Regions from separate parts of the Bacillus sp. XF8 genome, predicted to be linked through region 1. Evidence: riboswitches for the same ligand, from Rfam matches in the RefSeq annotation. Region 1 holds a riboswitch; each other region holds the start of a gene.
What was found. A riboswitch is a leader RNA that binds a small molecule or an ion and turns the genes downstream of it on or off. The one in region 1 is predicted to bind thiamine pyrophosphate.
Positions count from the first base shown of each region.

Region 2: linked by a shared signal. The riboswitch ahead of thiT (energy-coupled thiamine transporter ThiT) and the one ahead of tenA (thiaminase II) in region 1 are both predicted to bind thiamine pyrophosphate.
Region 3: linked by a shared signal. The riboswitch ahead of J4P91_RS16400 (MTH1187 family thiamine-binding protein) and the one ahead of tenA (thiaminase II) in region 1 are both predicted to bind thiamine pyrophosphate.
Region 4: linked by a shared signal. The riboswitch ahead of thiM (hydroxyethylthiazole kinase) and the one ahead of tenA (thiaminase II) in region 1 are both predicted to bind thiamine pyrophosphate.

Region 1 covers NZ_JAGDQK010000020.1:144,757-152,558, reverse strand. The annotation lists gene J4P91_RS14010 (response regulator aspartate phosphatase) at 1-378, shown strand, start outside; gene J4P91_RS14005 (Phr family secreted Rap phosphatase inhibitor) at 378-533, shown strand; partial or broken gene J4P91_RS14000 (sensor histidine kinase) at 1,063-1,446, opposite strand; gene J4P91_RS13995 (esterase/lipase family protein) at 1,739-2,926, shown strand; gene J4P91_RS13990 (homoserine dehydrogenase) at 3,063-4,088, shown strand; gene J4P91_RS13985 (MBL fold metallo-hydrolase) at 4,066-4,770, shown strand; TPP riboswitch at 4,819-4,926, shown strand; gene tenA (thiaminase II) at 5,327-6,016, shown strand; gene J4P91_RS13975 (alpha/beta hydrolase) at 6,441-7,802, shown strand, end outside.
Region 2 covers NZ_JAGDQK010000040.1:49,248-57,049, forward strand. The annotation lists gene J4P91_RS22680 (DedA family protein) at 1-228, shown strand, start outside; gene J4P91_RS22685 (cold-shock protein) at 449-628, opposite strand; gene J4P91_RS22690 (diacylglycerol/lipid kinase family protein) at 778-1,680, opposite strand; gene hpt (hypoxanthine phosphoribosyltransferase) at 1,764-2,294, opposite strand; gene J4P91_RS22700 (ABC transporter permease subunit) at 2,494-3,399, shown strand; gene J4P91_RS22705 (ABC transporter permease subunit) at 3,392-4,291, shown strand; gene J4P91_RS22710 (hypothetical protein) at 4,622-4,834, shown strand; gene J4P91_RS22715 (hypothetical protein) at 5,020-5,352, shown strand; partial or broken gene J4P91_RS29065 (class D sortase) at 5,467-5,630, shown strand; gene J4P91_RS22720 (hypothetical protein) at 5,626-5,853, shown strand; gene thiT (energy-coupled thiamine transporter ThiT) at 5,884-6,528, opposite strand; TPP riboswitch at 6,622-6,723, opposite strand; gene J4P91_RS22730 (FeoA family protein) at 6,910-7,137, shown strand; gene feoB (ferrous iron transport protein B) at 7,134-7,802, shown strand, end outside.
Region 3 covers NZ_JAGDQK010000025.1:16,825-24,626, reverse strand. The annotation lists gene J4P91_RS16420 (anaerobic C4-dicarboxylate transporter family protein) at 1-492, opposite strand, end outside; gene sdaAA (L-serine ammonia-lyase, iron-sulfur-dependent, subunit alpha) at 1,009-1,878, opposite strand; partial or broken gene sdaAB (L-serine ammonia-lyase, iron-sulfur-dependent subunit beta) at 1,951-2,361, opposite strand; gene J4P91_RS16405 (PTS sugar transporter subunit IIC) at 2,395-3,429, opposite strand; TPP riboswitch at 4,143-4,243, shown strand; gene J4P91_RS16400 (MTH1187 family thiamine-binding protein) at 4,345-4,665, shown strand; gene J4P91_RS16395 (ABC transporter permease) at 4,637-5,413, shown strand; gene J4P91_RS16390 (ABC transporter substrate-binding protein) at 5,410-6,408, shown strand; gene J4P91_RS16385 (ABC transporter ATP-binding protein) at 6,405-7,154, shown strand; gene J4P91_RS16380 (ABC-F family ATP-binding cassette domain-containing protein) at 7,570-7,802, shown strand, end outside.
Region 4 covers NZ_JAGDQK010000025.1:27,957-35,758, reverse strand. The annotation lists gene J4P91_RS16465 (DNA topoisomerase III) at 1-1,624, opposite strand, end outside; gene J4P91_RS16460 (ABC transporter permease) at 2,337-3,290, shown strand; gene J4P91_RS16455 (iron chelate uptake ABC transporter family permease subunit) at 3,280-4,251, shown strand; gene J4P91_RS16450 (iron ABC transporter ATP-binding protein) at 4,245-5,003, shown strand; gene J4P91_RS16445 (siderophore ABC transporter substrate-binding protein) at 5,077-6,018, shown strand; TPP riboswitch at 6,322-6,431, shown strand; gene thiM (hydroxyethylthiazole kinase) at 6,492-7,310, shown strand; gene thiE (thiamine phosphate synthase) at 7,317-7,802, shown strand, end outside.

The sequences.
Region 1 (7,802 bases):
CATAAAATCCCTAATCAATTCAGAACTTTGTATCTAGAAGCTAAAGAGCACTTTAAATTAGGTGAAACAAATATTGCTGAAGAAATTATTAAAAAAGGATTGGATATTTGTAATACAATAGACAATGAGGAATATAAACATCATTTTGTGATTTTAGATGAGCTTAATAAAAATGTATCAGCCGAAAAACTTGAAGAAACAATTATTAAGGGAATTAATTACTTTAATAAAGAACAACTTTTTAATTACACACAAGAATATGCAAGTATATTAGCAGTTAAGTTTTATGAAGAAGATAACCATTTAAAAGCAAGTAAATATTTCTACCTTAGCCATGAAGCTAAAGGTAAAAAATTCGAAAAAGGAGCGTTAAAATAATGAAAAAAATCACATCGATTATCACAGGTCTTGTGTTTACCTTCATTGTAACATGTGGATTGAATATTTCTTCAGAAACACATCAAGCAACTAAAGATATCTCATCTAAATCAAATACTCCTATTGTCCAGTACAGCCATGCAGAAACATGGTAATAAAAAAGAGTGAAATAATTAAATAAACTTTTTAATAACATAATTAGAGCGCAAGGACTTGTATGTATGAATCCTTGCGTTTCTTATCTCTATGATCTTTATTTTATTAACCTGTCTATACAAACTATCCCATTGGAAAGATTCCCATTCATTGTTGTATAGTCCACTTTCTCATATGCTAGCTGTTTAAAATCCTTCATTCATTCCTTTACTCGTTCTTCATGATGTTGACGCAAAATATCTCCATCTGGTAATTCAAATACACCGTATGTGTGTCAAGTTGTTGCTTCACTCAAAACAGCTCAAATGGAGCTACCGATTGAATACATAGAAATGCTAGGTTTTTCATTGTATATATATAGGAAAATAGTTTTTATATTAATAAGGGGAGAAGCATCCCTTTTCTACACCGTATCTTTCATCATAACCAACCTTTTTCATCGGCAATACGAATAGCATGAAATCTTGATTCAGCTTCAAATTTTGAATGGCAGATGATAAATAATTTCTAACAGTTCCGTTTGTTACATTGAATACTGGCTGTATGTAATAGCTCACGAACGTGAGTAAATTCATTTTCGATTGATATATATTTCATATCAGTAACAAGTTTACGCACTTGTTTTGATGCAAAGCGTGATGTATCTAGAATATCGTTTAATTCTCGTTTTGCTTGTGGTGGCTTCTTTTCTATTAATCTTATTGTCAGTTCACTTTTCACTTTAATCATTGTTAATGTTTGTCCGAGTGTATCGTGAAGGTCTCTCGCGATTCAGTGTCTTTCTTCTTCTTGAATATATCTTTCAATTTGAGAGTTTGCGGCGTTTAGCTCTTTCTGTAAAGACTTTGCTTTTTCATGAATTTGGATGACAAATGGCTGTACAAGTTAAAGAATAAAGGTAAGAAGAAAAGAGAATTGTCAACAAAACTTTATCAACTATGTAATATTTCATAATTGATAGACAATTCAAATGATGTAGTTTACAGTATCTTTAAGTTAATAAATGTGATAGAGAATTGGAGATCCACACTATATAACCTTTGCGAATTGCGTAGGTATATCTTTGTGAATCTTTTTTCTATTACATAAAAAGGGGGTAAAAATGAAAGCGTTTTATTAGAGGGGTAGAAAAAAGAAAAGGGGATGTAAAATGAGAAGATTATTTTGGGGATTATTAATTTTATGTTTTATCGCTTCGAGTGTAATGCTGCCAATGCCAACGCACGCAGAGGAGGGAAAGAAAAATAACAATCCTATTATTTTAGTACATGGTTTTACGGGATGGGGAAGAGATGAATTGTTGGGTGTAAAGTATTGGGGTGGTGTACATGATATTCAAGAGAATTTAAAGAGGAATGGATACAATGTACATACCGCCGCCGTTGGGCCATTATCAAGTAACTGGGACCGTGCTTGTGAATTATATGCTGAAATTAATGGTGGAACAGTAGATTATGGAGCAGCACATGCGGAGAAACATGGACACGATCGATATGGTAGAACATATACAGGGTTTGTTCAAAATTGGAATGAAACAAATAAGGTTCATTTAGTAGGACATAGCATGGGTGGTCAAACGATACGCGCGCTCGTTCAATTATTGAAAGAAGGAAATCAAGAGGAGAGGGAGTATGCAAAACAACATGCAGATGTGAAGATGTCTCCATTGTTCCATGGCGGAAAATCATATGTTCATAGTGTAACGACATTGGCAACGCCTCATAACGGGACGACACTTGCAGATGGAAGTTTACTTCTGCCAGCCGTAAAGCAATTACTAGTTGCAACTGCTGGAATTGGAGAAAATAACAATCTATCACTATACGACTTTAAATTGGATCAATGGGGAATTAAAAAGAAAGCCGGAGAGTCATTTCTTCAATATTCAAATCGTGTGTTAAATAGTTCCATTTGGAATGGGACGAAAGATATAAGTCAATGGGATTTAAGTACAGATGGGGCGAGGGAATTGAATGAATGGGTAAAAGCGCAACCAGACGTATATTATTTTTCTTACAGTGGACATGCCACACAAGCAGCTCCTATAACAGGGCTTCACTTACCGCACATCACAATGAATAAAACGTTAATGGGGAATGCGATTTTCTTAGGATCATATGAAAGGTACGAACAAAATCAACCATTCATTGATTCATCTTGGTGGCAAAATGACGGCGTGGTAAATACAAGTTCGATGGTAGGGCCATCAACTGATACAATCATAAATAATAATGGTGCACCAGAGATTGGAAAATGGAATCATATTGAGACAAAACAAAATTGGGATCACCTTGATATGGTTGGACTAAGTGTTTCGGACTCATTAGGTTTTTCTGATATTAATACTTTTTACCGGACAATTGCTGAAAAGTTATCCAATTTACCAAAATAACTGGATTCATATTTATATTGAAAAGCAAGAACTCCCTCAAAGTATGGTGAGGGAGTTTTTACTTCGTGAATTGTATCGTACCTTCGGAGTATAATGGAGCTAACATTAAAATAGCATAATAGTTTGAGGTGATGATATGAGAGTTAACATAGTGATATCTGGATATGGAACTGTTGGAAAAGAGTTTGTGAAATTGGTATTGGAGAAAGATGCATATATAAAAGAGATGTACGGAATTGAACTTGTCTTTACTGGAATTATTGGAAGTACAGTCAATCTTTATAATGACAAGGGCTTACATATTAAAGAACTATTAATTTATGGTACTGGTTCTTGTGCATTAGAGAAATATATCAAACACTATCCACTTGATAAAAGTGAAAAAATTCCTTTTGGTAATGTATTAATAGAATCTACACCAACAAATCTTCAAACTGGCGAGCCTGGAAGAACATACATTCAAACAGCGATTAAAAACCATATGGATGTAGTGTCTATTTCAAAAGGAGCACTTGTTACGAATTGGCAAGAAATAAAAGAAAAAGCAAAACTAGCAAACGTACGTATTCGCTACAGCGGTGCAACTGCAGCTGCACTCCCAACTTTAGATATTGGACAATTTAGTTTAGCTGGATGTCAAATTGAAAGCATAGAAGGTATTTTAAATGGAACAACAAATTATATTCTTACAGACATGTATGAAAAAGATGTAACATTCCAGGAAGCATTACATCAAGCACAGCAAAAAGGAATAGCTGAAACAGACCCATCATTAGATGTAAGTGGAATGGATAGTGCTTGTAAACTATTATTATTGGCAAATAGTTTGCTGCAAGCAGAAAATTCATTGAATTGTATATCTATAAAAGGTATAGAAAGTGTTACGAAACAAGATATACTGAAAGCGAAAGAACAAGGTAAATCTCTAAAACTAATAGCAAAAGCATATAAAGATTATTCAGGAAATCTTAAACTTGAAGTCTGCCCGTGTGAAATAGGGAAAGAACATCCGTTGGCTCATGTAAATGGAACGGAAAAAGGAATCACTTTTCATACTGATACGATGGGAAAAGTTACTTCAACCGGAGGAGCTTCGAGCCCAAGAGGAGCAGCGGCAGCGGCTTTAAAAGATTTGATTAATTTATATCGAACAAATATATGATGAAAAAGAAGCTATATTAGTCGATACTGGTATGCCAGGACAATTGAAACAAATTCGTGATGTGATGAATGATGTTGGTGTGCCTTTCGAACAATTACAAACAATCATTTTAACACATCAGGATATAGATCATATTGGGAGTCTTCCTGAAATACAACAAAAAGCAGATCAACCTATTGAAGTGTACGCACATGAATTAGATAAGCCGTATATTGAAGGACAAGTGCATTTAATGAAAACAAATCCAAGTAACATGAATAAAGACCAATGGGATGCACTTCCGGAAGTTATGCAATTTCTATATAAAAATCCACCTATAGCAAAAGTAAATCAAACATTAAAAGATGGACAAAGTTTACCCTTTTTCGGAGGCATTAAAGTAATTCATACACCAGGGCATACTCCGGGACATATTAGTTTATATAGTGAAAAATATAAAGCATTAATTGCAGGTGACGCAATGGTATGCGTTGATGGAAACTTAAAAGGGCCCGTCCCGCAAACGACACCATATATGGAAATAGCTAAAGAATCGCTTAGAAGATTTTTAGAGTTTGATATTGAGACTGTAATTTGTTACCACGGTGGTGTTTGTAATTTAAATGTTAAAGAGCGGCTTGAACAATTAGTGGGAATAGATGAAAAATATTTTATAAAGTTTGAACGTTCAAATAATATTTGACAGTTCTATGAATTGTGTTATGATAAGTATCAAATTAAATAGTTAATATCGATCCACTAGGAGTGCCTTTAGATAGGCTGAGATCAAAGTATACCTTTGAGACCCTTAGGACCTGATCTGGCTGATACCAGCGTAGGGAAGTGGAAGTGATGGGACATTATATTTATAAAATATCGATGATTTCCAAAGCACTTTCTTTACGTATGTGGAGAAAGTGCTTTTTATTTTATCCCGCTATTTGTGGGCAGTAAGACCCCCACCTCAAAGTTCAGCGAAAGCAAAGAAGTTAGGTGGGGGATTAACTGCCCGTAAAAGCCCGATTCGTGAGGGCTAATAATCAGTAGTGGGATGAAGAAAACCCCCACTGATTAAAGTTTCACTTTATGCATCCATTTATATGCACTGCATGCTGCTGAAAGTCAAGTTTTGGTAAAAGGGCAAGTCGTCTAGGTACTGATAAACAATTGGTGGAGAAATCTGTTTTAGCTTTCTATTTTATAAAAAATACAGATTGTAACTATTATTTGTAATTTATATATTTATTGGGGGTCTTATAATGTCATTTTCACAGTTATTACGCAAAGAAGTTAATTCAATTTGGGAAACAAGCTTTAACCATCCGTTTGTCACAAAACTAGGAGATGGAACGCTAGATTTAGCTAGTTTCCGCTATTATGTACTGCAAGATTCATATTATTTAAGTCATTTCGCAAGAATCCAAACGTTAGGGGCGGCGAAAGCTACTGAATTAGAAACGACAGCTCGCATGGCGCATCATGCACAAAATACATACCAAGCTGAATTATCGTTACATGAGAATTTTGCAAAAAAATTAGGAATTACTGAAGATGAAAAAGAATCATTCGTTCCTGCACCGACGGCTTATGCGTATACATCACATATGTATCGTGCTGCCTATGAAGGACATTTAGGGGATATTATTGCAGCGATTTTACCTTGCTATTGGCTTTATTATGAAATTGGTGAACGTTTGAAAGAATGTCAACCCGAAGAACCAATTTACCAAGAATGGATTTCCGCATACGGCTCTGACTGGTTCCGTACTTTAGTAGAAGAGCAAATTGCACGATTAGATGCAATTGCTGAAACAGTAACAGAAGCTGATCGTAAGCGTATGAAACAACATTTTGTAATTAGCAGCCAGTATGAATATTCATTTTGGGAGATGGCTTACACATTAGAAAAGTGGCCAGTGGAAGAAAAGGGAGAAGGTGTAAGTTTGTAAGGAAAAGATATTACTCACATTGCAAAAGTAACTGCGGATTACAAAAAATGGCTAACTTAGTTTAGTCATTTTTTAGTGTACAAAAATAATCTCTACGTTTTAGAAAAATTAAATTCAGTAATTTGTTGCGGACATATTATAAAAAAATTACACAATAAAAAGAGGGAGAGTATGATTTTTATTGAAGATTCTTAAGAGGGAGGAAATAGCTGTAAAGAAAATTATTGCTCTCTATTTATCTTACAATAATTGGAATATAGATTGATATACTTCAAATTTAGCAAATCATTCACTTTTTCTTGAAAGCTTTCCTAGGGATAAGAATTTAATTAAAGGAAATAATCAACAAACGTATTTTTAGAAAATGTAACTACCTAGATTGTACGATAGTTATAAAAATTTAATATTGGAGGAATCGAAAAATATGAGAACGAGAAAACGAATAGGGAATAAGTTATTACTTGTAAGTACAATTTTTGCGATAAGCATTCCGACTGTTACATATGCGGAAGAAACAACTACACATACGAAATTCTCCATCGCACCCGGTTTGAATGAGATGAAAAATACAGATGAATTGAAAACAAGTTTTTATCCTGATTTATTTATTAATTCGTATAATAATCCATTGTTCAGCCAGCAATTAACCTCAATGTTAAAAGAAACAAACACAAATATTAAGGAAGTAGAGAATACCAGCGATGAAAACCCTTTTATATCTACTACTCTTAAATTTATCCGTGATATGAATACTGAAAATTATAAATCTGCATTTGATTTAACTTCTCGATCTTTGCAAAAGGTAATATCTGAAAAATGGTTGGAAAGCTATTGGAAGGGACTCCCGCTACAATTACAAGCAGGTCATTTTATCGGAATCGGGGAAGTGAAACAAAAAGAAACAAATTCCGTTCATACAAATGTAGAAATCGGATTAATTTTTGAACAATTCACTGTGCCTTTACTAATTAAATTGGATCCATCTGGAAAAATAGATGATTTTCAACTTAGCATGTCGTTTAATTCTGTTGCAGAACGCCCATCATATAGTAAGCCTGAATCATTTGTTGAAAAAGAAGTAGTAGTTGGAAGTGGCGCGTTTCCATTACCAGGAACATTGTCTGTTCCGAAGGGGGATGGACCTTTTCCAGTGGTTATTCTTGTTCAAGGATCTGGAGCCAGTGATAGGGACGAAACTGCATTTGCATTAAAACCGTTTCGCGATCTAGCTGAAGGTCTTGCTTCAAAAGGAATTGCTGTCCTTCGTTATAATAAACGAACGTACGAACATAGCTTAAAAACACAATTAAGCCCTTTTTACACAGTTGATAAAGAGACAACAGATGATGCCCTCCTTGCAACTCGTTTTCTGCAAAATCAACCAGGGATAGACAAAAATCAAATTTATATTCTCGGCCATAGCCAAGGGGGCATGATGGTCCCGCAAATGATTGAAAAAGATCAAAACCAAAACATTGCTGGGGCAATTGTGATGGGAGGACCAGCTCGTACGATCCAAGATGTTGTTTTAGATCAATTGGATTACTTGTTTTCTATTGGAGGAATGAAACCTGAAGAATATCAGTTTTACAAATCGCAATTTGAATTATTAAATGATCCTAATTTCTCTAGCCAGAATCCTCCAAAAGATTTTCATTTAGGCTCACCAGTATTTTGGGATTCTATCCGTAAAACTAAGGCAGCAGAAATGTCCAGGGAACAAAAGACACCGCTTCTTATTATTCAAGGAGAAAGAGACTATCAAGTTCAATCAAAAATCGAAATT
Region 2 (7,802 bases), on a different contig from region 1:
TGTATGTCTTTTAAAACGTATGCTTTGTATTCGTACACGACAGGATTTATGTGGACATTGCTTTATTTTATGCTTGGTTCTATGTTTGGTAAACATATCGAGACGATTGTAGAACTTGCGACGAAGTATGGTATATATTTTGGTGGCGTAGTTGTTGTTATATTGAGTATTTCTTATTTGCATCTGCGGAAGAAAGATTCGGGAGTAAATATAGGTAGAGAAACGTAAGATTAAAACAATAGGGAATAGATTTTAAATCTTGAAGTAATGAAAAAAAAGCTATTTTCGATTCACATTTAGGCAAGGTAGTTATAGCGGAGATAAGGAGAAAGAGGAACTTCTCTTTATTGTTTTAACCGAGAAGACCCCCTCCTCTAAACGAAGTGAAGGTGGGGGTAGTTCAATTGATTTCATAATTGAGGAATATAGAGGAAATGGAGCACGATCTCTATAGTTTTTGTAGTAGTCGTGTCCCGCTTTTCATATCACCTTTACATAAAGGACATTTTGGTTCTTCTTCTAAAGAAAAGTTTTTACGCATCCATCCATGGCAGCTTTCTGATTGGCATTCCCATACAGCGATTTCTTCTGGATCTTCGACAGGCTTATTATTTCTTTTCCAATACATATAATCACTCCTCTAAAGTGAAAAATTTTTCTAAAAAAATAAAAAGGTTGTTAACGTTTTTTGTTAACAACCTTTTATACTTTTAATTATAATCTTTATTTTATAAAAATGCGAACTTTATCATTTACCAAAGTATAACAAGGAATCTATTATACTAGTTCTGGATTATAAATCATTGTAAAATGTCCTGGCAATAATTCAATCTGACACGGTGTATGAAGGGAACTTTCTCCATCTGTATCCACTTCTTTTTTTCCTCGCGTTTCAATATGAATTGATTTTGCTTTGACGTGGAATATATCATTGTTATTTGTATCTTCAAATAGTTTTTTTCCAATGTAATCTTTAAATGCTTGGATGCCTGTTGACTTCACAACAAAGATATCAAGCGCCCCATCATCACACTTTACATTTGGAATGAAGGAAGGGATGCCACCAAGATATTCACCGTTTCCAACCATAACAAGGACAGCCTCATCTTCATATACTTCCTGATCATACGTAATTTTCACAGGGAAGGTTTCAGCATTTTTGACAGTGCGGATTGTACTTAAGTAGTAACCGATTTTCCCGAGTTTTGCTTTTTCATCAGCATCAATATTATTTGATACTTCTGAAACGAGTCCAATTCCCCAAAAGTTTAAGAAATGTTGTCCGTTTGCTTTAGCAATATCAATTGGCTTCGTGTGACCTTTTACAATTAGTTTTGCTGCTTCACCAATATTTTGCGGAACACCGAGTGTACGAGAGAAGTCATTGCACGTCCCACCTGGAATGATTGCAAGTGTTGGTCTAATTTCAAGAGGGGCTAAGCCATTTGTGCACTCAAAGACAGTTCCATCACCGCCAAAGACAACGATTAAATCGACTTCATTTGCAAATTGCTGACAATACTTTGTCGCATCACCCTGCTGTTTTGTATGAAGAATACGTAAATCAGAAAAAGCTGCAGCAAGCGGCGGAACGATTTTGGATAAGTTTGTATGTAAATCGCCTTGTCCCGCTTTAGGATTTATGATGAGAAGAACTTTTTCAAATTTGGTCTGTATCATTCTAATCTCTCCCTTTGCTTTTTACTAGTAGTGGATGATATGAATAAACTCCCATCAGAATTTGATGGAAGTTATATGTGGTTTTATTTCTCTGTTACAACCGAAGCGATGTATGGTAAGTTACGATATTTTTCTGCGCAATCAATACCATAGCCAACGATAAACTCATCTGGAATTTGGAAGCCTACGTATTCTGCTTTCAAGTCAACTTTACGACGCTCTGGTTTATCAAGTAATGTACAGAATTTTAAAGCTTTTGGCTTATGCATAAAGAAGTGGTCTTTTAAGAAGTGAAGTGTTAAGCCAGAATCGATAATATCTTCTACGACAATTACATTTTTACCAGTGATGTTTACATCGATATCTTTTAGTAATTTTACTTTTCCAGTTGTTTCAGTTTGGTTACCATAGCTAGATGCAGAGATAAAGTCGATTGTTACTTCATTTTTAATGTGACGAATTAAATCGGCAGCAAAGACGAAAGAACCTTTTAATACAGCGATAACAATGATTTCTTCTCCTTCAAAATCACGCTCGATTTGCAGTGCAAGTTCTTTTACTTTTGCTTGTAATACTTCTTCAGAGATTAAAGTATCTTTTATTTCAATTTTCATTATGATCCTCCTATGTTGTAAAACTTATGAACATTTCGACTGTAAAGGATTGAGAGGGAAAAGTCAAAAAGAAGAAATACATATTTAATGAAGGGCTATGTTAGGAAAGTAAGAATAAAATAAAGTGAAAGTGAAAGTGAAAGTTCGATTTGAAGTTTTCATGATCCGTTTATGCTAGAGAAATTGAGAGGAGAATGGAATGTTAAAAAATATAATCTCAATAATTCTTCAGTTATTTATCATGATTATGCTATTTGTAGTGATTGTAAGTCTTCCGATGTTATTTATAGATGGAAAGAAAATTGGGATACATATAGAGCATTTTTTTACACAATGTATACATGTTATCTCTGCGTTGATACACCCAGAAGAATTAAAGCTGAAAATGGCTACACAAGTAGCGACTGTTTCAAACAATGTGCAAATATTTAAGATGCAAGAAAGAGAATTTCCTTTGTTTCCGCTTATATTTAAGCCATATGCATATTCACTCGTGCTTATATTTGGAGCGCTCATAGTTTCTATTTGTTCGTCTTTTTTATGTAGTATCATTACGGCGATTTTACCGCGGCGTGTACAGAGAGTGATAGAAGAAGTTGTATTTTTTCTTAAAATAATTCCAGATATCTTCCTGATTTTTTTTCTTCAACTTTTAATGGTAAGTATATATAGGTATACCGGGGTTTTACCATTACATCCATTTTCTACAATGCACAATTCATCTGTTGTATTACCAATTCTCATTTTAGCTATTATACCTACAATCTCTTTATTTCAATTCCAAATGCTACTTATAGGTGAGGAACAGAAAAAAGATTATGTTATGTTTGTGAAAGCGAAAGGTTTTAGTAGTCTGTATATTTTATGTAAGCATATTGTTAGTAATATCGTAGCTTCAGTTGTGAATCATATTGAATCCATATTACTAGCATTAATAACAAGCTTATTCGTTTTTGAATACATGTTTCATATAAAAGGTTTGTTTTCAATTTTGATTAGTGGTCAAGAGCCAGCGGTTATCGTTTATTTGTTACTGTTATTTATAGTTCCTATGTATGGAGTAATAGTAGGATTGAATTGGTTAAGGAGGAAGTTGTATGCGTAACCAGCGTTATAAGTACTTCTTATTCCCGATTATTTTATTATTAATAATGAGTATTGCACTCCCATATTTTCAGAAGGAGCCTAAGGCAGTGGAATATCGATACAATGAAAAGGGAGAAATCGTTGAAGCGGCCCCTTTTTCAAACTCCCGTACACATTGGTTTGGGACGGATCGAGAAGGAGAAGATTTATTTTATAAAATAATAGATGGAGCTAAGTATACAATTTTAATTGCATTTTGTGTGGCACTTGCTAGAGTAACCCTTTCTTTATTGATGAGCTTGTTCATTCGTAATGATAAGTGGGGATTTTCTTTCTTACAACGTGTTACTGTTAGTTTGCAATTTTTTCCGCAAACTTTATTTTGTATTTTATTTCTTACACCATTTATCATTTATGAGCTACGAACGAAACCTATTGTCACAAATATAGAAGTACTATGTATACAATTTCTTGTATTCGTTTTTGTAGCAGTGCCAGGCATGACACGATTTTTTCATAAAGAAGTTCAGCAACTTTGGAACAAAGAATATGTAAAGAGTTCTTTTCTATTAGGAGGAAGCAGATGGCACGTGTTTCGAACTCATATTATGAAAGTATTGAAACCACAAATTATATTTCAAATTGGAGAGCAGATGGTCCAAGTATTATTAATTATGTTACATCTTGCCCTTTTTAAATTATTTTTAGGGGGAACGAAAATTGTTTCCGGGCAAGCTCATGATCAATTTAGTAGATATTTTCCATACTTAAATGACTGGGCAAATGTAATTAGTTATTACTATGGAGAATTAATGCTAGAGCCAAGAATTATTATGATTCCAGTTGTTTTTTATATGATTCTTTTATTTTGTATGTCGAAAGTAGTGAACGGGTATAAACATAATATATAAATACAAATTAAAAAAATGAAATAAAATCTTTCTTTTTAGGTGGGAGAGAGCATCCGGCCATGCATAGAAGCGGTCAGATCCTCTCCCTGCCCCATGCCAAGTGAGAATAAAAGGAGAGAACGAGTATAGAGTATTATTTTTCGTCTAGCATATTTAGATAGTAGAGGTTTTGTTATATAAAAGGGAGTGAATAAAGAAGAGTCTGATTTGTTTCAGAGGCCGTTTTTGTTTTCAAAAAGGAAAGTCTTTTTACAAAAATACCCACCAAAAGATCTGATGATATGATATAATAGTCATATCGAGAAAACGCTTCCATGAAGGGTGATAATCATGAAAAAGAAACAGTACACAAGTATTACATTTATAAAAGCGCTGCTATTAACAATCGTTCTTGGTATGTTGTCTTATATAATTGATATTCCAGTTATTCGAGTTTCACTTATTGGAATGACGTTAGTCCTTGGTGCTATCTCTCATGGAATGTTGTTGCAGTTGTATGAAACGGGATTAGACGATATGAAAGAATATATAGATAAGAAATGACTTAAAACCTTCATTTATAAAATGAAGGTTTTTTCGTTCCTTACAAAAATGTAAGGTGAATTGTAAGACAAATCGATAGTTGAATGCTAGTGTTTTGGATAAACTTATATATGTAAGGTAAAAGGCAAGCACATTTTAGGTAAAGTAAGCTTTAGGCACTATATGTGAAAAAGGAGTAGAAGGGAATGGAGAGACGTTGGGCAACCATTGCTTTATTATCGGCTACTAACACAGTTACGTTAGCTGGAGATATGAGTTTTTCGTATTTGTTTGATCGAGAACAAGATCATTCTTCTTCTAAGTTTACAATGAAATGGTGTAAATGGAGCGAAAGTTGTAAGTTTAAAGAAGAGACCCCTAATGAAGAGCGAAGAGTCATTTTTACAAACCCTATAAAGTCATGGGTTGTTCAACGTCGTAAGTGTAACGTCACTAATCACTTAAAGAAAACTGAGTCGAGACAAATAGTTATTGCTTCGGACTCTCCTACTCTGAAATCACAAGAAAGTAACATGTAGATACTGAGACACTAAAAAAAGCATTGTAGAGGGAATCTACAATGTTTTTTTTATCCCGTAAATAGAGAGGTGTGTATAGGGAATTTTGCTTTCTTGAAGATAATTGGCATTCTTATGGGGGCTTATTATTCCTTTGAATGGTATAAGGGGAAAGTTCCGCGCAAGATTTAACAATAGAAGAGATAGAGCATTTTGAGAAGATAGAATCAAAAGGGAGTTTGACTGAAACAACTGCGAATTCTCAAGAACCTTCTTCTCAAATGCCATATAAAGATGGAAGAGTTTGAATATCCATCCATTGGGATTTTGATTAGTGAATCTTCAACAGCTGGCCACGATGCGGTTATGTTAGATTATAGTAGGTGTGGAAAGAATGGAGAACCGAGAGTTATTCATGTCAATGTAGAGAATTATCAAGATCCTATCATTACTGTCTTGACGGAAAATTTTCAGTTCTTTCTAGATGGATTACGTTCTTATAGACATTTTGATAAAGATTAAATCCTAATTTATACAAAATAAGAGCGCCATTTAGGCGCTCTTATTTTTTGAATTCATATTATATGCACCAACGCTTTTGAATAAGCGTGGTGAAGTTGTAAATAAAAGAAGTAGTAACACTGTACATAATGCGAAAGAAGCAAGCATTGTACTACCGTTCACGATTAATGAATATAGGACTGCAGATTGACCTTTCGGCGCATATTGTCCCCAGAAAATAATACCCGCGATAAAGTGGCAGAAATAACGTGCAAAGCTACCAACAAATGTAGCAAGGATAATATAAACAAAAACTTTTTTTCCTTGATTGCCTTTGGATGAAAGCTTATCTTTGCGACTGCCAAGACTAGATGTTGCAAGTGCCTTTTGAATGGGACGATAGAATAAACCTGCAAAGCCGACAAAAGCAAATGCAATGAAGTACTCGATAAACGCTTGCACAGGCGTTAAAATATATGCATCGCCGACTACAATTTGTAGTAGTCCCCAAATTAGCCCTCCTAAGAAAGCCGTTTTAAATCCCCAGCGGTAAGCGATAATAAAAATAGGAATCATAGCAAATGAGATAGAACCGCCTGTTGGAAGTTTAATCGATAGTGGTAAAATGTCGATGATTAAGGCAAAGGCTGCAAGGATTGCAGATTCAATCATCGCTTGTAAATTGGTGTTACGCATGTTGTCATTCCCCCTAAATCCAAGTTGCACAAAAAAGAATGATTACCAAAGGGAGATATGAAATACGTAAGTAGAAAATAATGAGGTATATGTATTTCGACGTTCGCACAATTCCTACGTTAGCATTAACTAACAGGTTCTAAGGGTCGGAACGAAGTGTTCCCTCTCAGCAACGAGGCTCCCCCTGTGATAACGAGATTCTTTATTTGTTAAGTTCATTGTAAGCGAAATGGATGAGAATGACAAATGGATGTGTGTATTTACATACAATTGTCTCAAAAAGTTAATAAATAGGTAGGAAAGAGCTATAGTACCAGATAAAAAGAATATGATATAATTTTTTCTGAAAATAATTATCATTCTCTTTTGAGGAGGGAGATTATGAGTTTAGTTGAGATAAGTATAGGTCAAAAAGTACGAGTGAAAAATTTACAGGCACTGGATCAATTATTGAAAAGACGTCTATCTGCATTTGGCCTATCAGAAGGATGCGAGCTTCGTATAAAACAAAAAGCAATGTTCAATGGCCCATGTACATTAGAGTGCCGTGGACAGTTAATTAGTATTCGTCATTGTGACGCGAAAATGATAAAGGTGGAATTAGCGTGAATAAGGTTGCATTGCTAGGGAATCCAAATACAGGGAAAACATCATTGTTTAATGCGCTAACTGGTTCCTATGAATATGTAGGGAACTGGAGCGGAGTAACGGTAGAGAAGAAAGTTGGTAAGTTAAAAGATAAGCAAGGAACGCTAATTGATTTGCCAGGTGTATATGATTTAAATCCTGTTTCTCGTGATGAAGGTGTCGTTACAAAGTTTCTATTAACAGAAGAATTTCAGCATATGTTAAATATTGTGGATTCTTCTCAATTTGAGCGCAATATGCATTTAACGTTGCAGTTATTAGAATTTGGTAAACCAGTTTCTATCGGTTTAAATATGATTGATGTTGCGAAGCAGCGTGGAATCGTTATCAACGTAGAAAGATTATCAGAAATATTAGGAGTAACAGTCGTTCCTGTTGTTGCGAGAAGTGGGAAAGGCTGTGAAGAGTTACTTGCTGCTCTTCATGAGAGTGAGAAGAAGAGGGAAAAACCTTTCATTCTTTCTTATGGAAAACAAGTAGATGCAGGAATTACAGATCTTATGGATCTTCTAACTAGGGAGAATTATGAACATCCAAGATGGCTTGTACTTCAATTTTTAAGTAACAATGAAGTAGTAGAGCAAGAAGTAAAGAAATTGCCTGTTTATGAAAAGCTTATAGCGATT
Region 3 (7,802 bases), on a different contig from region 1:
TGTGATTTTATAATCAGCTAGCATTGCTAGAAGTGCAACAGTTGCAGCTGAAATTGGACTTGCTGTAATTGCTTGTTGTGAAGCGATTACGGCAATGGACATCGGACGTTCTGGTCTGATTCCTGATTCACGTGATACTTCTGCGATAACAGGGAGTACTGAATAGGCAACGTGACCAGTCCCTGCGCAAAATGTAAATAAATACGTAACAATTGGTGCGAAGAATGTAATACGCTTCGGATTTTTACGAAGTGCTTTTTCAGCGAGATGGACAAGATAATCCATTCCGCCTGCGGCTTGCAGTGCGCCAGCAGCTGTAATTACTGCTAGAATCATCAACATAACGTCAATAGGTGGAGCGGTAGGTTGTAAGTGGAAGACGAATACGAGTATTGCCATACCAACTCCGCCCATCACTCCTAGTCCAACTCCGCCAAGGCGTGCACCGATAAAAATGCAGAGTAATAAGGTAATAAATTGTAGCCAAAACATAATAAAATACCTCCAACATTCATATGGTAAGATATTTTTGAATAATTTAATTTGAATGATAATTATTAAATTAAACAAATAAAAACCTTTTTTATTATATAACACATAAAAAGTAACATTCACTATAATTGGTAAAATTATTTTACAAAAATAATCGTAAAAATGTAATTTTTTAATATAGTGTTTTATGATTGAAGCAGTTATGTAATCTGCTTATCATGGAAGATAAATTTGCGAAAAATAAGAAAATCGAATAATGGGAGTTAAAAGGAGGGAAGAATTTCAACTAGTATTACTGCCCGTAAAAGCCCGATTCGTGAGGGTTAATAATCAGTGGGGAATGAAGAAAAAAACTGATTAAAGTTTTGCTTTATGTGTAAATAATCCCCACTCTATTGTTGATATATAAGTTAGAATGGGGATTAAGAAAAATATGAGTTAGAAAAAACATAGAACTATTTTGTTATGAGAGAGTTTTACAGACCAATGTTTTTTCTTTTTTATAGTGTTTAAAGATTATTTATTAAAGATTTTTGCTTCTAATTTACGACCAGTTGGAGTTGCAGCTAAACCTCCCTCTGCTGTTTCACGTAAAGCTGAGGGCATCATACGGCCGATGCTATACATTGCATTAATTACTTCGTCACAAGGGATAGCAGATATAATACCAGCTAATGCCATATCAGCTGCAATTAATGCGTTCGATGCACCACCAGCATTTCGTTTTACGCAAGGTACTTCTACAAGGCCTGCGACAGGATCGCATACAAGGCCTAATAAATTTTTTAATGCAATACTAAACGCCGTTGCACATTGTTTTGGTGTACCTCCTGCCATAGCAACTGCACCAGCTGCCGCCATTCCGCTAGCCGTACCGACTTCAGCTTGACAACCACCAGCAGCTCCAGAGATGGAAGCGTTGTTGGCAGTGACAATTCCAAATGCAGCAGCTGTAAATAAAAATTCTAGCATTTGTTCTTCTGTTGCTTGTAATTTTTCTTTTACTGCAAATAATACACCAGGAACTGTACCAGCTGATCCTGCGGTTGGGTTTGCACAAATAATGCCCATTGCTGCATTTACTTCATTTGTTGCAACAGCTTTTGCAACTGCATTGAGGATGATATCTCCCGAGAGTCCTTTTTTACTTTCAATATACTGTTTCATTAATACGGCATCACCCCCAGTTAAACCAGTGATGGATTTAACCCCTGCTAGTCCTTGAGAAATAGCATTTTCCATAATCGTAAGCTTTTTTTTCATACGGTCGATTACTTCTTCGCGAGAAGATTCTGTAGCTAAAATTTCTTGACGAACCATGATTTCAGCTATAGACACGTTTTCTCGTTTTGTTAATTCTAGAAGATCTGCGACTGTTTTGAACATCATAATTATCAATCCTTTACTGGAAGTTTTGTATGTAGGAGATATTGCTAATGAATACTAACTTACACGTTTACCGTCAATCTCTGTAATTTCCATCATACCGCCACCGATTGAAATACCGACTAATTCCATCTTTCGCGAGCCTTTTATTAACTTAAGACGAGCTGTGTTTGGATGTTCACTTTCTTCTTCACATTCATGAAAATTAACATTCATCCCGATTGCTTTTGCTAGTTTTAATGCTTTTGGAATACGCGAGTCATCTGTTGGAAATCCCATTAATCCCCCGACAATCGCTACATCTGTTCCATGGCCTTTATATGTTTTTGCAAATGAACCATAAAATGAAATATTTACTTCTTCTGGTTGTTCACCAAATAGTGTTCTAGCTTCAACACCTATCCGAGCAGCACCAGCAGTGTGGGAACTAGAAGGACCTACCATAATTGGACCAATAATATCGAACATTGATTTGTATTTCATGTTTTATTCCTCCAAGCTTAGTTTTTTTATAGATTAAGCAGCGATTTCTTGTGAAACTTCTCTAATTTCGTCACTTCTACGAATTTTAAAGTTTTTAAAGATTAATGAGCCGATAAAACCGGATAATAAGCCAGTGGCCATAATGGTTGCTGCGCACATTAGTACTTTTACTGGATCGTTGAATCCAAACATTACCATTAATCCAGCAATTGGAGTTGCTGTGCCCACAGCATTATTGATCAGTCCAAACGATGCAATAATTACGCCGGCAATCATGCCACCCATTGCGTTTGTTAAATAGATAGGAATTGGATTTGCAGCGATAATATCGATTTGTGTTAATGGTTCAATTGCAACTGCAGTTGTAGTAGATTTGTTACCAAATTTCATACGCTTGAATAGCATATAGTTAACAAAAGAAGAGCTTGTTACTGATAAAGCACCGATTGCCATTGGCATACCAGTTAAGCCAATTAAACTTGTTAAAGCCATGGAACTTAATGGGCTCATGCCAACGATTGGAATAATTCCGCCTAGAACAATTCCTAATAAAATTGGATTTCCAGTACCAGCAGATACTAAAACGTCACCAATATTTTGTAAAATTCCGACTACTATTGGTGCAATTGCTTTTGCTAATAAACGCGCTACAACTGGAGCAACTAATACAGCGACAATTAAATCGATACCTTCTGGAACACGTTTTTCAATTTTTTTAATAAGGAAAGAGACTAAGTAACCAGCTATAAATGCAGGTAATAATTTAAAATCAGCTAAAGCTACACCAACCATCATTGAATAGACCGGATTTACCCCCATTTTTAAACAAACAAGTGTACCGGCAGCGATCCCGCCAAGGCCACCTGCCATTTGACCGAGCTCTTTTAAAAATGGAATTCCGATTAAATCACCTGTTACATAACTATGAAAGGCTTCTACTAAGAACGTCGCACAAGCAGCGCCAGATAGACCACCCATAGCTTTCATTCCATTAGGAGCTTTAAAGCAAAATAATGACATACACGAAAGTACAGCGAGTAACAGTAAAGTACCTTTTAACATTTCCATACTAATTCAGTTCCCTTCATTCATTTACTTTTTAAATATAATTATCGGGAGAGTGTAAACGTTTTCTCTGGAGGCGATAAAACATAATTATTTGATCGGTTATCTCTCGACGCCATCATTATAACCTGTATATTTATGAGATTAATATTTTTGTGTTTTCAGAAAAGACATATAAACAGAACTTTGAATGACTAATAAATCGAATTGGTTAAAAGGAAAATGTGTCCATTATTTGAAGGTGTATCAATAGTTAATGGGGAAAATATACTACAGATTTCTTTTGATTAACAAGTTGATTATATTGAAAAATTGTTAGTAGGGTACATATTTTTTTAGTAGTTTTTGTTTATTATTCTATAAAGAAAAACTGTTATAGTAGTAAAAAAAATTGAATGCAAATAGATAATCGGAGAAAACGTAAGATTAATAATGAATTATAATTATAACAAATGAATTTATATTCATTTGTTAGAAAAAAAGAACTTTTTTTGTGTGTTTCTTAACAAGAAGCTTTATTAAAAAAGTATTGGAAGGGGCGATTTAGTTATCTTGCTTCATTTATCCTGCATTAACGGGCAGTAAGACCCCAACTGATTAAAGTTTCACTTTATGTTCTAACAAAGTTATTTTAAAATGTAATCTAATAGAACAGAAGCAATGTCTTCTGTGTTATAAGTTTGTTTGAAAAAATAAATCATGCTACAATGAAAACGAATTAAGGACCGGGGAGCCAATTGGCTGAGAGGATGTAAAAAGCATCGACCCTCAACCTGATCTGGATAATGCCAGCGTAGGGAGTTACTTAAAGTGATGTAGCATATGTTATTCTATAATAACTTGCATACAAGGCTTTCCTACGTGATGGTAGGAAAGCCTTTTCTTTTTACAAACATATTTTGCAAGGGGGATTTTAATATGTCACAACAAGTTACAATTTCATTTTCAGTAGTACCGCAAGCAAAAACGAATGATGTATATGCTGTTGTTGATAAAGCAATTGAAGTCGTACAACAATCGGGTGTTCGCTATGAAGTAGGTGCGATGGAAACAACGCTAGAAGGAGAATTAGACGTGCTTCTTGATGTCATTAAGCGTGCACAACAAGCTTGTGTCGATGCTGGAGCAGAAGAGGTTATTACTTCTATTAAAATCCATTATCGTCCAAGTACTGGTGTAACGATTGATGAGAAAGTTTGGAAGTACCGTGATGAATATGAAAAACCAGAAACGATCTAACATAACAATTACAACGATTTGGCTAATCCTTCTCATTGCTATATGGGAAGGAGTGGTTACATTATTTCAAATTGAGTCGTGGATTTTACCAAAGCCTTCTGCGATTGTCCAAGAGCTAGTTGGAATGAAAGATTTATTGTTACCAAATACAATGCAAACACTGCAAGAAGTTGTAATTGGTTTGTTTTTTGCGATTTTACTTGGAACAAGTATTGCAATTATTATGGATGTTATTCCGCTATTTCGCATTTTAATTAATCCGTTACTCGTTATTTCGCAAACAATTCCGATTGTGGTGCTAGCACCTCTATTTATTATTTGGTTTGGATATGGAATGTTGCCAAAGGTAATGGTCGTTATTCTTGTCTGCTTCTTTCCAATTGCTCTTAGTATTTTAGAAGGTTTTCAAACCGTAGATAAAAACATGCTCAAGTTATTAAAAACAATGCGTGCGACAAAATGGCAAACCTATCAAAAGGTGAAATTTCCAGCTGTACTTCCATACTTTTTCTCAGGGTTAAAAATTGCCGTTACATATAGCGTGATGGGAGCGATTATTGGGGAATGGCTTGGTGCGAGTGAAGGATTAGGTGTCATGCTTACGCGCGCAACAAAATCCTTTTTAACAGCTCGTGTATTTGGTATCGCAGCAATTATCGTAATGGTGACATTGCTCTTGTATTTTATCGCAGAATTTATGGCAAGACTAACAGCACCATGGATATACAGAAAGGACGATAAAAAATGAAAAAAGGACTAAAAGTGATGCTAGCGGCTTTACTCGCAGCCAGTGTTGTTGGTTGTAATGCAGCAAAGAAAGAAGAGAGTACAGATACAGGAAAGAAAGTAAAAATTGTTTTGGACTGGTTCCCAAATACAAATCATACTGGTTTATATGTAGCGAAGACGAAAGATTACTATAAAAAACAAGGTTTAGATGTAGAAATTATTCAGCCAGGTGATAACGTATCGGCAGAGCAAATGATTGCTTCAGGAAAAGCTGATTTCGGTGTGAGTTATCAAGAAAATGTAACATCGGCTCGTGTTGAAGGAATACCGGTTGTTTCGATTGGAGCAATTATTCAGCATAACACGTCAGCGTTTGCATCACTGAAAAAAGATAATATTACTTCCCCGAAAGATTTTGAAGGAAAGCGTTATGGGGGCTGGGGGGCACCAGCAGAAGAAGCGACGTTAAAAACAATTATGGATAAACATCAAGCTGATTTTAGTAAAGTAGAAAAGATTGTTCTTGGACAAACAGATTTCCTTAAATCGATTGGTCGCGATGCGGATTTTGAATGGATTTACTATGGTTGGGATGGCATTGAAGCGAAACGACAAGGAAAAGAATTAAATACAATTATGGTAAAAGATTTAGATCCAGCGTTAGATTTCTATAGTCCTGTCATTATTACAAGTGAAAAGCATACAAAGCAAGATAAAGATTTTGTGAAAAAGTTTATGAGTGCAACAGCAGAAGGATATAATTTTGCAATTAAAGAGCCAAAAGAAGCTGCTGATATTTTAATTGAAAATGTACCGGACATTAATAAAGAGTTAGTACAAGAGAGCCAAAAATGGTTAAGTACGAAGTATCAAGATGATGCGAAAGCGTGGGGAGTACAGAAGGAAGAAGTTTGGACGAATTACATGAATTTCTTACATGATAACAAAGTTATTAAAAAGAAAATTGAAGTAAAAGATGCCTTTACAAACGAATTCCTTCCAAGTGAAAAATGAACGGATTACAAATAAAAGATGTTGTGAAAGCATTTGATGGGAAAAATGTACTAGAAAAAATTAGTGCTTCTATACAAGAAGGTGAGTTTGTCTCGTTCGTAGGCCCAAGTGGTTGCGGAAAAAGTACGTTATTAAATTTAATTGCGAGTGTTGAAGAGGCGACTAGTGGTGAGGTGGTCTATAATGATACCCTTGTTCAAAAACAAGATATTGTAAGTTATATGCCGCAGCAAGATTTGTTACTTCCATGGCGCTCAGCACTGCAAAATATTGTTCTTCCACTAGAAATTGAAGGGAAGCCAAAGAAAGAGCGACTTACAGAAGGAATGGAAGCCTTAGAGCAGTTTGGTCTAGCTGAATATGCAAATCATTATCCAGATGCATTATCTGGTGGTATGCGTCAGCGTATTAGTTTTCTTCGTACCTATTTATGTGAAAAGCCGATTATGCTACTTGATGAACCGTTCGGTAAGTTAGATGCATTTACAAAAATGGAAGTACATCGTTGGCTTTTAAATTCGTGGCATCAAGAGAAGCAAACAATTGTGATGGTAACGCATGATCTAGACGAAGCAATATTATTGTCTGATCGTGTATTTATCATGTCTCAAAGACCAGCAACAATTGTAGGTGAGGTGAATGTTAACTTACCCCGTCCTCGAACGATGGAAATGTTAACATCTCTTGAGCTGAAAGAAGATAAAGCGGAGATTTTAGGAATATTGGCTCCTTATATGCAGAAGTAATAAAAGTCTCTTAACAATTTTTGATATAATAATTGTTAAGAGGCTTTTTGTTTGAAAAAATTTTTTAATGAAAAAGAGGAACAAAAAGATTCATAACGAATAAAATATAAGAGCATGGTACATGCTTATTATAAGACAATAATGATTCATAAAGGAGTGAAAGGATAAGATGACTTTATCGACTGTTCTTCAAATGGTTTTAGCTTGATATGGGAGAAGTCTGCCCATTTTTAAAGTTTAAGCCAAATTGAAGACAGCAGGTAAAGAGCCTTAATCCTTTTTTACGATAATAAATTGTAATGGGTAAGGTGTGTTCACCTTACTCATTTTTCATGTATACACAATTCAATAAGATCTTTATTTTGCTGTTCTCTCTATTTGGCTTGTTAGTTATAAAGAAAAGGAGAGAACAAAAATGAGTGTATTAACAGTAGAAAATCTTACGCATACGTATGGAGATAAAACCATTTTATATAATGCTTGTTTTCGATTATTACAAGGTGAGCACGCCGGGCTTGTTGGAAGTAATGGTGCAGGGAAATCAACGTTACTTCGTCTTTTAACTGGAGAAGTTTTGCCTGATGGAGGGAAGATTGAATGGTTTCCACATGCGAAGGTGGGATTTTTAGAGCAGCATATTGATTTACA
Region 4 (7,802 bases), on a different contig from region 1:
TAATGTGAATATCTTTACCGCGCTTTTCGATTAAGAACGAATTGAATAGTTTGTCGATAATGTCGGCGCGTGTAGCTACGGTACCTAGTCCACCAGTTGATTTTAACGTGTCAGCAAGTTTTTTATTTTGCGTGCCCATGTACTTTGTAGGGTTTTCCATTGCTGAAAGTAATGTCGCTTCATTAAAGCGTGCAGGTGGTTTTGTTTGACCTGATGTTTGTGCAATTAGTTTCACGTTTAATGTATCGCCTTTTTCGATGCGAGGTAAGATCTGCTCTTTTAAATCTTCAGCTGCATCGTCATCTTCAAATCTGTTTTCATATACTTCTTTCCAACCAGAATTTAAAATTGTTTTGCCACGTGCAACGAATGTTTCATCACCAATTTTTGTGCGTAACGTTAGTTGTTCATATTCGAAGGCTGGGAATAAAACTGCTAAGAAGCGTTTTATAACTAAATCATAAATTTTGCGTTCTTTATCTGTGAAAGCTGAGAAGTTTACATAGCTTTCTGTTGGAATGATTGCGTGATGATCACTTACTTTACTATCATCAACAAACGATTTAGCAGATTTGATTGGTTTATTTAAAATCTTATGAGCTAAAGGACGATATTCTCCTACCCCGCACGCCTTCAGGCGTTCTGGAAGTGTTCCTACAATATCAGATGAGATATAGCGTGAATCTGTACGAGGATACGTTAAAACTTTATGTTGCTCATACAATTTTTGCATAATATTTAACGTTTCTTTTGCGGAGTAACCAAAGATTTTATTCGCATCACGTTGTAGTTCAGTTAAATCATAAAGACCAGGAGAGAATGATTTTTTCTGCTTTTTCTCAATTTCCACGACAGTAGCATTTTGTTTGTCCAGTTTTTTCACAATTGCATCCGTTTTTTCTTTATCAAAACTACGTCCATTGCCTTTAGCATCTTGCCAAGTTAGTTTTAACTTGTCTGTTGTTTGGGCTTCGATACCGTAGTATGTTTGTGCTTTGAAGTTTTTAATTTCGTCCTCACGACCTGCAATGATAGCAACAGTAGGTGTTTGTACACGACCACAGTTTAGTTGTGCATTAAACCTTGTAGTTAATGCACGTGTTGCATTAAGGCCGATATACCAGTCAGCCTCCGAACGTGCGACAGCCGAAGCGTATAAATTGTCATATGCTTTACCTGGCTTTAAGTTTGCGAAGCCATCTTTGATTGCTTTATCAGTAACAGATGAGATCCATAGACGTTTGATAGGTTTATTAATTCTAACTTTATCAATAATCCAACGAGCGACTAATTCGCCCTCTCTTCCTGCGTCTGTAGCTACAATTATTTCATTTACATCTTTTCTAATCAGTTGGCTTTTAACGGCATTAAACTGTTTGCCAGTTTGCTTAATCACTGTCAATTTCAAACGATCAGGTAGCATTGGCAGATCTTCTAGATTCCACTTTTTGTATTTCACATCATAGCTTTCTGGATCTGCTAATGTAACAAGATGCCCTAAAGCCCAAGTAACGATATATTTATTACCCTCAAAATAACCATTTCCTTTTTTATCACACTGTAGTACACGTGCAATATCACGTGCAACAGAAGGTTTTTCAGCAATTACAACACTTTTTGCCATATTTAAAACATCCTTTCAAGTTTCCGTAAGTTAAATATAGCATACATCCTGTGCGGATTCAGTTATGCCGAAGATTCTAACCTTTTGTTATTAATTAAATACTCTACATCTTTAAATAGTTAAGATGTGAAAGTTTTAGTATTTCGTATATAACAAAATAATTGTTTTTTTTGAAAGGAAAAACAATTATTTTGCAAAGTGGAAAAGTATCAAAGCGCGATGTTGTGAAGTATATGAAACAACAAAATTAAGATGATGAACCACGTAATCCTGCGTTAGCGGAAGTGTTGGCGAAATTCAAGTTTGGTTCAAAAACATAAGAAGAAAGCCCAGTTTTCCTTATCTCAAAGGGGAATTAGGTTTTTTTGTTAATCTTGTAGACAGGATAGGTTTCCTTATATGAATAAAAAAGCGATATAAATAAATGGTATTCGTTGACATCGTAAATGAATTTCATTATCATTAAATAAGGTTGACTGATTATTGCTAAAATGTCAGATATAAAATCAATTATTACATATAGTAAAGTATGAGTTTAATTGATAATCAAAATCATTTGTATCCCGCATGAACGGGTAGTAGGAAATACTTACTAGTGAAAGTTATGTTTTATATCATTCTATGTATAGATGAGGGGGATAAAATGATAGGATTATAGTCTGTTTGAAATCAAATGATGGCGACAGAACATAATCTGCACCATGAAGAAATTATGAAAAAAAGATATTTGTTTATCATGCTTATTGTTTTATCAATTGCGTCTATTTTTATCGGTGTAAAAGATATTAAGCCGACAGACATTTTACATTTAGATCAAGGACAGCTCCAAATTTTACTTGTTAGCAGATTACCGCGCTTAATTAGTATTATTGTAGCCGGTATTAGTTTAAGTATAAGTGGCTTAATTATGCAGCAATTGAGCAGAAATAAGTTTGTATCTCCAACAACTGCGGGGACGATGGATAGCGCAAAGTTAGGCGTTTTAGTTTCATTGTTGCTATTTACGTCAGCAAGCCCACTTGAAAAAATGTTGGTAGCATTTATTTTTGCGTTAGCTGGCACATTTTTATTTATGCAAATTTTGAAGAGAATTAAGTTTAAGGATACAATTTTCATTCCACTTGTTGGGATTATGTTTGGAAATATTATTAGTTCCATTACAACATTCTTTGCTTATAAATATGACTTAATTCAAAATATCAATTCATGGCTACAAGGTGATTTTTCAATGATTATGAAGGGAAGATATGAAATTTTATATTTAAGTATCCCGCTTGTGATCATTGCCTTTTTATACGCAAATCGTTTTACCGTTGCTGGAATGGGAGAAGATTTTGCAGCGAATTTAGGGATGAATTACAACCGTGTGCTAAATATCGGTCTCATTATCGTCGCTTTAATCTCTGCATTGGTTGTCTTAACTGTCGGAATGATTCCGTTTTTAGGGCTTATTATTCCAAACATTGTTTCGATTTACCGCGGGGATAATTTGAAAAATAGTTTACCTCATACTGCTTTACTCGGAGCAGTTTTCGTACTTGCTTGCGATATACTTGGCCGCATCGTGATTTATCCGTACGAGATTTCTATCGGTCTTACAGTAGGGGTAATCGGAAGCGGAATCTTCCTTTATTTATTGATGAGGAGAAACGCATATGCAGCATAGAAAACAAACAAATCATAAAAAAATGTTGGCAGTGCTTGCCATTTTATCAATTGTAGCCATTGGGATATTTTTATTTATTAACTTAAATATGAATACGTTAGATTATGCATTGCCAAGAAGAGGGAAGAAATTATTGGCAATGGTTATAACGGGCGGAGCAATTGCGTTTTCGTCTATGATTTTTCAAACAATTAGTAACAACCGTATTTTAACACCTAGTGTCATCGGTTTAGATTCACTTTATATGTTTATTCAAACATTTGTTGTGTTTGTGTTTGGATCGCAGCATATCGCGATGATGAATACAAATATTAACTTTCTTATATCCATAAGTTTAATGGTTGTCTTTTCGCTATTTCTTTATAAATTTCTCTTTAAGAGGGAAGGCAACAATATTTACTTCTTATTGTTAATTGGATTAATATTTGGTACATTCTTTCAAAGTTTATCTTCCTTTATGCAAGTGCTCATTGATCCAAATGAGTTTCAAATTGTACAAGGAAAAATGTTTGCTAGTGTAAATAACGTAAAAACAGAGTTACTTGTAACGTCTATTATTGGAATTGTATTAGTTATTGCATATGTGTATAAGGAACTGAAGTTATTAGATGTACTATCACTAGGAAGAGAAGAGGCTATTAATTTAGGTGTAGACTACGATAAAGTTGTGAAAAAGCTGTTAATTGTAATTGCGATTCTAGTTTCTATTTCTACAGCACTAGTTGGACCAATTACATTTTTAGGATTACTTGTAGTTAACGTTGCGCGTGAATGTTTACGTACATATCAGCACAAATATTTAATAGCAGGTTCTATATTTATTAGTATTATTGCCCTAGTAGGGGGACAATTGATTGTTGAAAGATTATTTGAATTTAATACAACTTTAAGCGTTATTGTGAATTTTGTTGGTGGAGTATACTTCATCTATCTTCTATTAAAGGAGAGCAAGACATGGTAGAAGTAAGAAATGTATCAAAACAATATGGAAATAAAAATGTTGTTGAGGATGTCTCTATTAAAATAGCAAAAGGGAAAATAACATCCTTTATCGGGCCGAATGGAGCTGGAAAAAGTACAGTTCTTTCTATGATGAGCAGGCTGTTAAAAAAAGATGCTGGTGAAATCTATATAGAGGATAAAGAAATTGGCGAATGGAAGAGTAATGAGCTTGCCAAAAAAATCTCTATTTTAAAGCAAACAAATCATATCAATTTAAGACTTACAATTCGGGAATTAGTTAGCTTTGGAAGATTTCCATATTCACAAGGTAATCTATCAAAGGAAGATTGGAATCATATTGAAGAAGCAATCCGTTATATGGAGCTTGAAGATATTCAATATAAGTATTTAGATCAGCTCAGTGGTGGGCAACGGCAAAGAGCATATATCGCCATGGTCATTGCTCAAAATACAGAATACATTTTGCTAGATGAGCCGCTTAACAATTTAGATATGAAACATTCTGTCCAAATTATGAAAGTACTGAGACGCTTAGTTGAAGAGCTTGGCAAAACAATTGTTATTGTCATTCATGATATTAACTTTGCTTCTTGTTACTCCGATCGCATCGTTGCTTTGAAAGATGGAAAAGTAATGAAAGAAGGAGCAACAAATGAAATTATTGATCCGGTTGTTTTGAAAGATATTTATGATATGAATATTCATATTGAGGAAATTGCCGGAAATAATATATGTATTTATTTTTCATAGTGGGGGTTATTTTGGTAGTACTAGCTTACTATCTATTTAAAATAATTTTTAAAAATTTATAGAGGTGATTAAAGTGAAAAAATTAGCAATGCTATTATTAACTTTCATGCTTGCAATTGTAGCTGTAGCTTGTAGCAACAACGCTTCTTCTGATAAAAAAACAGAAGCAAGTGAAAGTAAAGAAATTACGATTAAGCATAAATTAGGAGAAACAAAAGTTAAAACAAACCCGAAAAAAGTTGTCGTATTTGACTTTGGTTCATTAGATACATTAGATAAATTAGGTGTTGAAGTAACTGGTGTACCACAAAAGAGTGTACCAAAATACCTTTCTAAATATGAAGATAAAAAATACACAAACGTTGGTGGTTTAAAAGAGCCAGACTTTGAAAAAATTAATGAAATTAATCCAGATTTAATTATCATTTCTGGAAGACAATCTGATTCATACAAAGAATTTGAAAAAATTGCTCCAACAATTTATGTAGAACAAGATACAAAAGATTATATGAAATCATTTAAAGAAAACACAGAAATGTTAGCGAAAATCTTCGGTAAAGAAGATCAAGCGAAAAAAGAAATTGCAACAGTTGAAAAAGATATAAAAGCATTAAATGAAAAAGCTACGAAAAGTGATAAAAAAGGTTTAATTATCTTAGCAAATGACGGTCAAGTAAGTGCATATGGTCCAAATTCTCGCTTTGGTATTATTCATGACGTATTTGGTGTAGCTCCTGTGGATACAGAACTTAAAGCGGATACGCATGGTAATAAGATTTCATTTGAATACATTCTTGAGAAAAACCCAGATTACTTATTTGTAATCGATAGAGGTGCTGTTGTTGGCGGTAAATCTTCTGCAAAACAAGTTGTGGAAAATGAAATTGTTAGCAAAACGAATGCTGCGAAAAACAACAATGTAATCTATTTAGATGCAAACTACTGGTACCTATCTGGTGGCGGACTTGAGTCTGTATCAGCAATGGTGAAAGAAGTATCTGAAGCCTTAAAATAATAAGATGAGAAACAGTGATAGGATTCATTTCCTATCACTGTTTTTGTATATAAATATGGATTGAAAGACCGACATAAAACCATTCCTTTTAGGTGGTAGAGAGAATCCGCCGGTGGATAGAAGCGGTCAGTTCCTTTTTTAGCCCCATGCCATGTGAAAACAGAAGGAGAAAATGAGAGGAAGTCTCTTTTTATTTTTCATAGCCGCAATTTATATGTTGGAAAATCAACTTGGATTTATATATGATAGAGTAAAGAACTTGTTATTTTACTAGAATAAGAGTAGACTCTGAAGTAGATGAATAAGAAAACACATGGGAGTTTGCGGATGCAAACTGAGAGTACGGCTAATCTGTCGTTGACCATTTGAACCTGTTGGATAATGCCAGCGTAGGGAGAGTGTAAAAGCACATGTTCAGGCACTTTGCATACGCGAAGTGTCTTTTTGTGTATCTCCCACTATTAAGTTAGGAGATGAAAAGAATGAATATACAAGAAATCAAAAAAGTAGTGGAGAAAGTAAGAGAATCTAATCCACTTGTGCATAATATTACAAATGTTGTTGTGACAAATTTTACAGCGAATGGCTTACTTGCATTAGGGGCCTCACCTGTTATGGCATATGCAAAAGAAGAAGTAGCGGAAATGGCTAGTATTGCTGGAGCACTTGTTTTAAACATGGGTACACTTCGTCCTGAAGAGGTAGAAGCAATGTTACTTGCTGGTAAATCAGCGAATACGAATCATGTACCAGTATTGTTTGATCCAGTTGGTGCAGGCGCAACTTCTTATCGAACAGAAGTTGCAAGGTACATTCCAAGTGAAGTGGATTTAGCAATGATTCGCGGAAATGCAGCGGAAATTGCTAATGTAATTAATGAGAAATGGGAAATTAAAGGTGTCGATGCTGGAATCGGAAACGGTGATGTTGTAGGAATTGCGAAACAAGCGGCAGATGAACTAGATACAGTTACGGTGATTACCGGAAAAGAAGACGTTGTGACAGATGGTGAGCGAACTGTTATCGTTCGTAATGGTCATCAGATTTTAACGAAAGTCACAGGAACAGGCTGTCTATTAACTTCTGTAATGGGAGCATTTGCAGCAGTTGAAAAAGATTATGTAAAAGCAGCAGTTGCTGCATTAACATTTTATGGCGTGGCAGCAGAAATAGCTGCTGTTAAAACAGTAGAATTAGGACCAGGAAGTTTCCAAATTGAATTTTTGAATCAGCTAGCAAACACTACTGCGAATGATATCGAGCAATATGGAAATCTCCAAGAGGTGCAGTAAGAGGGGATGAGAGACATGGCGCGTATTGATAAACAACAAATGTCCAAATTATTGCAAGTATATTTTATTATGGGAAGTAATAACTGCCAAAAGGACCCATTACAAGTAATGAAAGAAGCACTAGATGGCGGAGTGACACTTTTTCAATTTCGTGAAAAGGGAGAAGGAGCTTTAACTGGAGAGAACAGGTTGCATTTTGCTAAGCAGCTACAAGCGCTTTGTAAAGAATATAATGTTCCATTTATCGTAAATGATGATGTGGAATTAGCAATTGAATTAGATGCAGATGGTGTTCATGTCGGGCAAGATGACGAAGGAATTACATCAGTTCGTGAAAAAATGGGAGATAAAATTGTCGGAGTATCTGCTCATACGGTAGAGGAAGCACATTTTGCAATTGCAAATGGGGCGGATTATCTAGGAGTAGGACCTATCTTTCCAACGAGCACGAAAAAGGATACAAAAGCAGTACAAGGAACGAAAGGTCTGCGT